Regions from separate parts of the Variovorax sp. GrIS 2.14 genome, predicted to be linked through region 1. Evidence: predicted binding sites of a transcription regulator. Region 1 holds the regulator's gene; each other region holds the start of a gene.
The links. Region 1 encodes sigma-54, which starts transcription at its own class of promoters, with help from an activator protein. Its sites were predicted from a motif close to TGGCANGNAANCTGCTTT; they were not measured.

Region 2: the regulator sigma-54 is predicted to act here: its motif matches at 1,819-1,836, upstream of RCH10_RS19545 (MSMEG_0572/Sll0783 family nitrogen starvation response protein).
Region 3: the regulator sigma-54 is predicted to act here: its motif matches at 1,965-1,982, upstream of glnA (type I glutamate--ammonia ligase).

The regions. Positions count from the first base shown of each region.
Region 1 covers NZ_JBJXIA010000001.1:614,762-618,368, forward strand. The annotation lists gene lptA (lipopolysaccharide transport periplasmic protein LptA) at 1-447, shown strand, start outside; gene lptB (LPS export ABC transporter ATP-binding protein) at 444-1,226, shown strand; gene RCH10_RS02910 (RNA polymerase factor sigma-54) at 1,237-2,850, shown strand; gene RCH10_RS02915 (ATP-binding protein) at 2,860-3,607, opposite strand, start outside.
Region 2 covers NZ_JBJXIA010000013.1:43,036-46,642, reverse strand. The annotation lists gene RCH10_RS19555 (MSMEG_0568 family radical SAM protein) at 1-219, opposite strand, end outside; gene RCH10_RS19550 (Nit6803 family nitrilase) at 182-1,258, opposite strand; gene RCH10_RS19545 (MSMEG_0572/Sll0783 family nitrogen starvation response protein) at 1,272-1,754, opposite strand; gene RCH10_RS19540 (PLP-dependent aminotransferase family protein) at 2,177-3,577, shown strand.
Region 3 covers NZ_JBJXIA010000011.1:37,557-41,163, reverse strand. The annotation lists gene RCH10_RS17710 (sterol desaturase family protein) at 1-150, shown strand, start outside; gene RCH10_RS17705 (EI24 domain-containing protein) at 188-1,063, shown strand; gene RCH10_RS17700 (molybdopterin-binding protein) at 1,060-1,884, shown strand; gene glnA (type I glutamate--ammonia ligase) at 2,027-3,442, shown strand; gene RCH10_RS17690 (hypothetical protein) at 3,575-3,607, shown strand, end outside.

The DNA.
Region 1 (3,607 bases):
AAGCTGGCTTACTACAAGCAAAAACGCGACGCCCCGGGCGACGAGTGGACAGAGGGTGAAGCTGATCGCATCGAATACGACAGCCGCGCCGACAACGTCAAGTTCATCGGCCATGCCGTGATGCGGCGGCTGATCGGCACCAAGGTCAACGACGAAACCACCGGCCCGCTGATCGTCTACGACCAGAGCAACGACACCTTCACGGTCAACGGTTCGACCTTGCCGCCGGACGCCAGCGTCGCGGCCGGTGCTTCGGGTGGTCGCGTCAGGGCGGTGCTCACGCCGCGCGCTCCGGCGTCGGCAGCCGGTGGCGCCAAAGCGGCTCCGCCTGCGGCCGGTCCGGGCTCGGGTTCCAGTGCCGCGCCGGCCACGACGGTGCCCGCCACCCCCGCTGCAGGCTCCGGCCTGCGCCAGAGCACCACGCTCGGCGGAGAACCGCGCAAGTGATCGAAAACGCAGACGCGATCGACGTCGGCAGCCGCCTCGAAGCGCGCGGCCTCAAAAAGACCTATGGCAGCCGAACGGTCGTCAAGGATGTGTCGCTCGGCGTGCAAAAGGGCGAGGTGGTCGGGCTGCTCGGCCCGAACGGCGCCGGAAAAACGACCTCGTTCTACATGATCGTCGGACTGGTTCGCGCCGATGCGGGCGAGATCACCATCGACGGCGAGCCTATCGCGCACATGCCGATCCACAAGCGCGCGCGCATGGGTCTGAGCTACCTGCCGCAGGAAGCGTCGATTTTTCGCAAGCTCACCGTTGAAGAGAACGTGCGGGCCGTGCTCGAGCTGCAGCTAGACACCGACGAGTCCGGCAGGTCGGTCCCGATATCGAAGGCACGGATGGAAGAGCGGCTGAGCGAGCTGCTGAACGACCTGCGCGTCGAACATTTGCGCAACTCGCCGGCGTTGTCGCTGTCGGGCGGCGAGCGGCGGCGGGTCGAAATCGCCCGTGCGCTCGCCACGCAGCCGCGCTTCATCCTGCTGGATGAACCCTTCGCCGGCATCGACCCGATTGCCGTTATCGAAATCCAGCGAATCATCAGTTTTCTCAAAGAGCGCGGCATCGGCGTGCTGATCACCGACCACAACGTGCGTGAAACGCTGGGCATCTGCGATCACGCTTTCATCATCAGCGACGGGCAAGTGCTGGCACAGGGCACGCCTTCGGAGATCGTCGACAACGCCGAGGTACGACGCGTCTACCTCGGCGAACACTTCCGGATGTAGAGCGCGCAGGATGAAGCAAGGCCTGTCGCTGCGCGTATCGCAGCACCTCGCGCTCACGCCGCAACTGCAGCAGTCGATCCGACTTTTGCAGTTGTCCACGCTCGAGTTGAGCCAGGAAGTCGAGCAGATGCTCGACGACAACCCGTTCCTGGAGCGCACGGCCGAAGAAGCCGCACGCGAAGAGTTCGGCATCGACGTGTCCGACGCGCCAGCGCCGCGCGAAGAGCACGACAGCGACCGCCAGAGCGAGAGCGACGGCGAGTTCGCGCCCAGCGCGCTGGCGACCAGTGCCGACGGCGCGAGCACCACCACGACCGCCAGCGAGACCGAAGCGCCGGCCGCCGAGATGTCCGACCAGGAGCCCGACTGGGGCGGCGACGGCACGGTCGAGATGACGCCGGACGATGGGGAATGGGGCGGCGAGGCGCCGGCCAGCAGCAACAACCTCGGCCCGAACGACGGCAGCGAGCGCACCGACGCCACCGAGCTCGCGCGCAGCCAGGAGTCGCTGCAATCCTTCCTGCACCGACAGGCACTGAGCCTGCGGCTGAACGAAAACGACCAGGCCGCACTGCGTTTTTTGATCGAATCGTTGAATGACGATGGCTACCTCGAAGACTCGTTGCCAGCGCTGGCATCGGGCCTCGCGGGCGATGACAACGACCAGTTCGACGGTCTCGTCCACCACTTCCAGGTGGCGCTCGGCCTGCTGCAAAGCCTGGAGCCGGTCGGCGTCGGCGCACGCGATCTCGGCGAATGCCTGGCGATCCAGCTGAAGGCGCTCGCCCATGAGAACGAGACGGCCGAAGAAAAGCAGATCCGCAAGACTGCGATCCTGATCTGCAAGCAGCCGATGGAGCTGCTCGCGCGGCGCGACTTCAAACGTCTGGCCACGCTCACACGCAGCAACGAAGAAGAAGTGCGCAGCGCGCTGCAGGCGATCGCCAAGCTGGAGCCCAAGCCGGGCCGCCGCTTCGTCGATGTCGAGCGCAACATCGTGGTGCCCGACGTGATCGTCACCCGCACCGGTCGTGGCGCGACGCTCAAGTTCCGCGTGATGCTCAACCCCGACGTGATGCCGCGTCTGCGCGTGCACGACATCTACGCCGGCGCGCTCAAGGCGCACAAGGGCGAGGGCAGCCAGGCGCTGTCGCAGCGGCTGCAGGAGGCGCGCTGGTTCATCAAGAACATCCAGCAACGCTTCGACACCATCCTGCGGGTGAGCAACGCCATCGTCGAGCGGCAGAAAAGCTTCTTCGTGCACGGAGAACTCGCCATGCGCCCGTTGGTGCTGCGTGAGATCGCCGACGAGCTGGGCTTGCACGAGTCGACCATCAGCCGCGTGACCACGGCCAAGTACATGTCGACGCCTTACGGCACGGTCGAGCTCAAGTACTTCTTCGGTTCGGCGCTCGGAACCGAGACCGGCGGCAATGCATCCAGCACGGCAGTGCGAGCGCTCATCAAGCAACTCGTGAGCGCGGAGAGCATCAAGAAGCCGCTGTCGGACAGCCAGATTTCCGACATGCTGAAAGAGCAGGGGATCGAATGTGCGCGGCGCACCGTCGCCAAGTACCGCGAAGCGCTGCGCATCGCACCGGCGAATCTGCGCAAGGCGCTGTAAGGCTTCGGTTTACCGCCGCGCCTGCAACAAAATCCCGCGCAGCTCCGCCGGCTGCACCGGCTTGCGCAACGCATGCCAGCCACGCTCGCGGGCCAGGTGCAGCGTCGCTTCATCGATATCGGCCGAGATCAGCGCGATCGTGAGCGACGGCTTTTGCAGTTGCAGGCGTCGTGCCAGGTCGATACCGTCGAGCTTGCCCGGCAAGCGGATGTCGCACAGCGCGACGTCGATGGCCTGCAGGTCGGCGAGCGCCAGCGCCTCGGCCGCGCTCTCGTAGATGCGTGGCAGCGCCTGCCATTGGCGCAGCAGGGCCGCGAGGCTGTCGGCCACCACGGCGTTGTCTTCGACCACCAGCACCGCCAAGCCGGGCGCCAGCGGCATGGCGTCGAGCGCTGCGGTGCTGGTCGCCGCCGCGGTCGCGGCGCGTGCCGTGCGGTCGGGGTGCGCATCGCGAGGGGCCGATGGCAGCGTGAAGCCGAACACCGAGCCGCGTCCCGGCAGCGACCGCAGCGTGATCTGGACCCCCAGCCGCATCGCCAGGCGCCGCACGATGGCCAGCCCTAGGCCGTGCCCACGCTGTAGATTGCGCTCCACGTTCCCGACCTGCTCGAAGTCGCCGAACACCCGCTCCTGCGCTTCGCAAGCGATGCCGATGCCGCTGTCGCGCACCTCGATGCGCCAGCCGCCCGGCCGGCGCCGACAGGCCAGCAACACGCGGCCATTGGGTGCGAACTTGACAGCGTTGTCGACCAGATTG
Region 2 (3,607 bases), on a different contig from region 1:
GGGAATCGCACCACGCGTGATGGTGCTCATACCCTGCGCGTCGGGTGCCTGCGCGGTGAAGGGCGAGTTCCACGCGGTCGACGTATGCACCGGCACCATGATCGTGTGACCGTCCACCGTGACGGCTTTGTGGTCCGATGGGCCGGCACCGCCGCGGCGGCTGGCCGCGCCGGCCGAAGGATCAACCAGCCGCAACCCGAAGGACTGCAACTCGGTCATCAGTTGCCGGCTCGACGGGGAGGTTGGCGTTGCGGTCGGTGTGGTCATAGGGATGTCCGGTGGAAGAAGAAGAACCGAAAGAACCGTTGGAAAGCTCGGCGGCGGCCGGCATGGCGAAAGTGGTCGTGGCAGGACGCTCGTTGATCGCCAGGCTCAGCAGTTCGGGCCGCGCGTAGTGGCCGACCGAATCCATCATTCGTTTGCGCTTGGTGATCAGCGCCATGTCGAGGTCGGCGATGACCATGCCTTGGCCGTCGGTCAGCGGCGCTGCGAGGTGCTTGCCTTCGGGTGAAACGATGGCCGTATGGCAACCGCCGCGCAGCGCCTTTTGCAAACCGGTGTCGGGCGTGATCGCGACGATCTGTTCATCGGTCAGCCAGCCGGTCGCGTTCACCACGAAGCAACCCGACTCGAGCGCGTGATGGCGGATGGTCACTTCCATCTGCTCCGCGAAGATTGGCCCGACCAACGAGCCGGGGAACTGCGCGCAATGGATTTCTTCGTGCTGCGCCATCAGCGCATAGCGAGCCAACGGGTTGTAGTGCTCCCAGCAGGCCAGCGCGCCGACGCGGCCGACGGCGGTGTCGACCACCTTGAGGCCGGCCGCATCGCCCTGGCCCCAGATCATTCGCTCGTGGTACGTCGGCGTGATCTTGCGGCGCTTGAGCGCGAGCGTGCCGTCGGCGTCGAACACCAGTTGCGTGTTGTAGAGGCTGCCATGGTCACGCTCGTTGACGCCGAGCACCACCACCACGCCGCGCGCCCGCGCCCGCTCCGCCACGGCCAGCGTGACCGGGCCCGGCACCACCACCGACCGCTCCATCAGCCGGATGTGCGCCGGCCCCTGCTGCACCGGTGGCTGCACGAAGGAGAAGTACGGGTAGTACGGCACGAAGGTCTCCGGAAAGACCATCAGCTGCACGCCCTTGCCCGCGGCCTCATCGATCGCCTCGCACACCTTGTTCAGGGTGCCGTCATGGCTCTCGAAGTCGGGCGATATCTGTACCGCTGCGGCGCGGACGATGCGTGGCGATGTCATGGCAGCGCGACTCTTACAGGGTCCAGGTGTCGAGGATGAAGGCGTTGGCCTTGCGGTGCAGCAGCACGATGTCGAGCACGTCGAGCGGGCTGATCGGCACGATGCCCGGAATCAGCGAGCCTTCGCCATGGCCGTACAGGGCCTGCAGCGCGAAGCGGCAGGCGTAGACCTTGCCGCCCTCTTCCATGAACTTGGTGATCTGCTTGTTGAAGTTTTGATGACCGGGGAAAGCCTCGTCGCCCAGCGTCGGGAAGCCGCGCTGCACGCCGAGCGTGACGCCGGGGCCGTACAGCAGGATGGTGGTGTCGAAACCCTTGCGCTTCAGCCGCGTGGCCTGCAGCAGATTGACGAAACCGATCGAGCCTTCGAAGGCGACGGTGTGGAAGGTGACCAGGGCCTTCTCGCCCGGTTCGGCCTTGACGTCTTCGAATACTTTTTCTTCGTAGTCGACAAGGTGATCGCCAGTGACGTTCGGTGCTTTGGTGACTTTGGGCATGGTGTGTTCCGGTTGAAAAGTGGACTGAAAAACGAGAGGGACGATGTGCTGCTCGCCCTTCGAATTCGCACGCTTTGTGCCACTCGAAACCCGTGTGGATGCGATCAACCTGCAATCAATCAATAGCAGTGCGCCATCCGGGACCTCGAAAGAATTTCAGGCGCTCTTTTCAATGGCTGGGTGCGCCCTGCAGACAGCCTTCGAGGCCTCGCCATGCACACCGTTGATGCGCTTTCGATGCGATCAATGCACCCGATCAATGGACTTGAATGCACACGTTCGAGGCATTGATCGCTCGCCACCGCTCCATACGACTCGTTTTGGTCGGCACGGAACCTGCGTCCGCCAATCGCATTCACCGATCGCATCCGATGCGATCAATGGATGCGATCAACTCACCGTGAACCCGCCATGAGCAACACATGACCAAACTCTCGCAGCATTGGCAGCGCAAGCTCGACACGAGCAGCAAGCCCGCCTACCTGTTGCTCGCCGACCTGATTGCCGACGACATCCGTACAGGCCGGCTGACGGCGCGCGACCAGCTCCCCACGCTGCGCGACCTCGCGGTCGATTTGCGGCTCAACTACACGACCGTGGCGCGCGGCTACGCGGAGGCGCGCAAGCGCGGCCTCATCGACTCGCGCTCGGGCACCGGCAGCTTCATACGCGGCAGCAGCCCCGCGCTGCCCTTGCGCGGCGGCAGCGGTGCCGAGATGACGATGAACCTGCCGCCCGAGCCGCAGGACGCCGGCCTGCTCGGACGCATGCACGAGAGCGCCGCTCGCGTGATGGCCGATTCCGACCTGTGGGATCTGCTGCGCTACCAGGACTTCGGCGGCTCCGTGCGCGACCGCGAGGCCGGCATGCAGTGGCTGCGGCCGCGCGTACCCGATTGCCGGCTCGACCAGATGCTGGTGTGCCCCGGCATCCACAGCGTCCTGGCGGCGGTGTTCTCGCAACTCGCACGACCGGGCGAACTGATCTGCGTCGAGGCGCTGACCTATCCGGGCGTGAAGGCGATCTCCACACAACTGGGCATCCAGCTGCATGCACTGCAGCTCGATGAAGAGGGCCCGATGGGCGATGCCTTCGAGCACGCCTGCAAAACGCTCAAGCCCAAGGCGCTCTACGTCAACCCGACCCTCAACAACCCGACCACCGCGACGATCTCTCGCGCGCGTCGCGAAGCGCTGGCCGACATCGCCTTGCGCTACGCCATTCCGATCATCGAAGACGACGCCTACGCGATGATTCCGCGCCAGGTGCCCCCGACCTTCGCCAGCATGGCGCCCGACCTCACCTACTACATCACCGGTTTTTCGAAGACGCTGGGTGCGGGGCTGCGCAACGCCTACGTGCGCTCGCCCAACGCGCGGCAATCGCAACGCCTGGCTGGCGCGCTGCGTGCCACCACCGTCATGGCCTCGCCCATCACCAACGCGCTCGCCACGCTGTGGGTCGAAGATGGCACCGCCGACGAAATGCTGGTCGCGGTGCGCAACGAATCGAACGCGCGCCAGGCGCTGGCGGTCAAGCACCTGGCCGACCACGGGATCAACGGCTCCGATCAACAGACCGAGGGCTTTCATTTGTGGCTGCCGTTGACCTCGGCGTGGAGCACCGTCGAATTCGCTTCGTACCTGCGCAGCCAGAACGTCGGCGTGGTCGCGAGCGCAGCCTTCTCTACCGACGGCGCGCCGCCGGACGCGGTGCGCATCTGCCTCGGCGGGCCGATGTCGCGCGAAGAATGCGATCAGGCATTGCGGCTGGTCGCCGATACGCTGACGCATCCGCTGCATCCGCACGCAACGGTGACCTGAGGTACGGACTCGCGCCCAGCCCTGACCGCC
Region 3 (3,607 bases), on a different contig from region 1:
TTTCGCACCGTCAACTTCGAGCCGCGCTACGACGCGACAGGCATTCGCGATCAGATCGAGCCTGACGCATCCGGGCGGCTGCGCGACTACGGCCGCGGCTTCTGGGCGCAGCAATTGTTCGCGCTGAAGCGCATGGTGGGCCGCGGCTGACGCTGGCGGTCGTTGGCCAGCGTTATCCTCTCGGCCGATGCGTTTACTCCTCGATTCCTTTTGGCGCGCTGTAGCTTACTGCCTGCGGCCTCGCGTGATGCTGCTGTCCTTTCTGCCGCTTGTCGTGATGGCGGTGCTGGCGGGCGGCATCGGCTATTTCTACTGGGCGCCTGCCGTTGCGTGGACGCGTGAAGCGCTCGACGCCTGGCCACTGTTGTCCAGCGTATGGGGCTGGATTGGCGGGCTCTTTTCGGCCGACCCGCGTACGTTCCTCGCGCCGCTTGCCGTGGTGCTCGCCAGCACTCCGTTGTTGGTCCTCGTGTCGCTCATCGTCGTGGCCGCCTTCATGGCGCCGGCTTTGACACGCCTCGTGGCGGAGCGCCGCTTCCCGGCGCTGGAGCAGAAGAAGGGCGCCTCGATGCTCGGTAGCATCGCGCGCTCCATCGGCGTCACTTTGCTGGCGCTCGTCGCGCTTATCGTGTCGATGCCGCTTTGGCTGATTCCGCCGCTCGTATTGATCCTGCCTCCGTTGATCTGGGGCTGGCTCACCTACCGCGTCATGAGCTTCGACGCGCTGGCCGAACACGCCAGTGCCGAAGAACGGGCCACCTTGCTGCGCACCCACCGGCTTCCGTTGCTCGGCATCGGCGTGCTGTGCGGTTACCTCGGCGCGGCGCCGAGCATCGTGTGGGCGTCCGGCATTCTTTTCGCGGCCGCTTTTTTCGTGCTGGTGCCGATCGCGATCTGGATCTATACCCTCGTGTTTGCGTTTTCTGCGCTCTGGTTCGCACATTACTGTCTCGATGCGCTCAACCAGCTGCGGGCACAGCGAGGGGCGCTGGCTGCCAACACTGCGGCTGTTCCGCTTCCTTCGATTCCCGCTGCATCGGCTTCCCAATGGAGTTCCCCATGACCCGTCAATCCAGTCCCGGGGCCAAGCGCGCCTTCGGCCTCATCATCGTCGGCGACGAGATCCTGTCGGGCAAACGTGTCGACAAGCACATGCCCAAAGTCATCGAACTGCTTGCCGCGCGCGGCCTGCCGCTGGCTTGGGCGGAATACGTCGGCGACGAGCCACTGCGCATCACGGCGGCGCTGGCCCGGGCTTTCGCTTCCGGCGATATCGTCTTTTCTACCGGGGGCATCGGCGCCACGCCCGACGACCATACGCGCCAGTGCGCTGCTGCGGCGCTCGGCGTGCCTCTCGCGCTGCACCCGGAGGCCGAGGTGCTGATCCGCGAGCGGATGCAAGACACGGCCCGTGAGTCGGGCGTACCTTACGAGCCCGATCGCCCCGACAACGTGCACCGTTTGAACATGGGTGTGTTCCCGCTCGGCTCGAACATCATCGTCAACCCGTACAACAAGATTCCGGGCTTCAGCGTGGCCGACGTGCACTTCGTTCCTGGCTTCCCGGTGATGGCTTGGCCGATGATCGAATCGGTGCTCGACAGTCGCTACGCTGGGCTTTTTGCGCACGGCTCGGCGGCTGAAAAATCAGTCATCGTCTTCGGTGCGATGGAAGCCACCCTCACCCCGCTGATGGAAGAGATCGAGCGCACACACGCGGGCATCAAGGTGTTCAGCCTGCCCAGCGTCGACCATCCGACCTACGGGCGGCACATCGAATTGGGCGTCAAGGGCGATCCCGGCGAGATCGAGGCTGCGTATTCACAGCTTCTGGAAGGGTTGCGCACCTTTGATGCGCGTCTTGGCCCTGAATTGGTGCGTTAATTGCGATTGCACCAAGAAGGCGAGCGACCGCCTTCTTTTGGACTCATGGGCCGCAGAACCCAGCCAGGCTCAGGGGACAATGGCACAAAACCTGCATTCATTTCTTCCGCGTTTCCAACCACTATCCCAACAGGAGAACCTGATGTCAAAGACCGTCGCCGATGTACTCAAACTCGTCAAGGAAAGCGAGGTCAAGTTCATCGACTTCCGATTCACCGACACGCGAGGCAAAGAGCAGCACGTGACCGTGCCGGTTTCCGCTTTCGATGAAGACAAGTTCACCTCGGGCCACGCGTTCGACGGCTCGTCGATTGCCGGCTGGAAGGGCATCGAAGCGTCGGACATGCAGCTCATGCCCGACCCGAACACCGCCAACATCGATCCGTTTTTTGAAGAAACGACGCTGATCCTCACCTGCGACGTCATCGACCCGGTCGACGGCAAGCCTTACGAGCGCGATCCGCGTTCGCTGGCCAAGCGTGCCGAGGCTTACATGAAGGCCTCCGGCCTGGGCGATACGGCCTACTTCGGACCGGAACCAGAATTCTTCGTGTTCGACAGCGTTCGCTGGAAGAACGACATGTCGGGCTGCTTCGTGAAGATCGATTCCGAAGAGGCTTCGTGGAACACCGACAAGGAATACGAACACGGCAACACCGGCCATCGCCCCGCAACCAAGGGCGGCTACTTTCCGGTTCCGCCAGTCGACAGTTTCCAGGACATGCGCTCCGAAATGTGCCTGGTGCTCGAAGCATTGGGCATTCCGGTCGAAGTGCATCATCACGAAGTCGCGAATGCGGGCCAGATGGAACTCGGCACCAAGTTCAGCACGCTGACACAGCGCGCCGACTGGGTCCAGTTGCAGAAGTACGTGATCCAGAACGTGGCCCACGCCTACGGCAAGACCGCGACCTTCATGCCCAAGCCGATCGTTGGCGACAACGGTTCCGGCATGCACGTGCACCAGTCGGTCTGGAAAGACGGCAAGAACCTGTTTGCGGGCGACGGCTATGCAGGCCTGTCGGAATTCGCGCTGTTCTACATCGGCGGCATCATCAAGCACGCCCGCGCGTTGAACGCCATCACCAATCCTGGAACCAACAGCTACAAGCGCCTGGTCCCCGGATTCGAGGCTCCGGTGAAGCTGGCGTACTCGGCCAAAAATCGCTCGGCTTCGATCCGTATTCCGTTCGTGGCCAACCCCAAGGGCCGCCGCGTCGAAGCGCGCTTCCCTGATCCACTGATGAACCCGTACCTGGGTTTTGCCGCATTGCTGATGGCCGGCCTCGACGGCGTTGAAAACAAGATCCATCCGGGCGAAGCCGCCACCAAGGATCTGTACCATCTGCCGCCGGAAGAAGACGCGCTGATCCCGACCGTGTGCCACAGCCTCGACCAAGCGCTGGAGCACCTCGACAAGGACCGCGCCTTCCTGACCAAGGGCGGCGTGTTCACCGATTCGTACATCGATGCGTACATCGACTTGAAGATGACCGAAGTCACGCGCTTCCGCATGGCGACGCACCCGGTCGAATTCGACATGTACTACTCGCTGTAAACCGGCTTACCCGGTTCACGCGTTAAAAAAGGACGGCCTAGGCCGTCCTTTTCTTTTTGTGGGGAACAAGCCGAAGGTCGTATTGTCGAATTGCACGAAAATGTCAGCTTGATGCGCACTACCTCCACCCCCATGAAGACTGCTTCTTTTCTATTGATGGCTGCC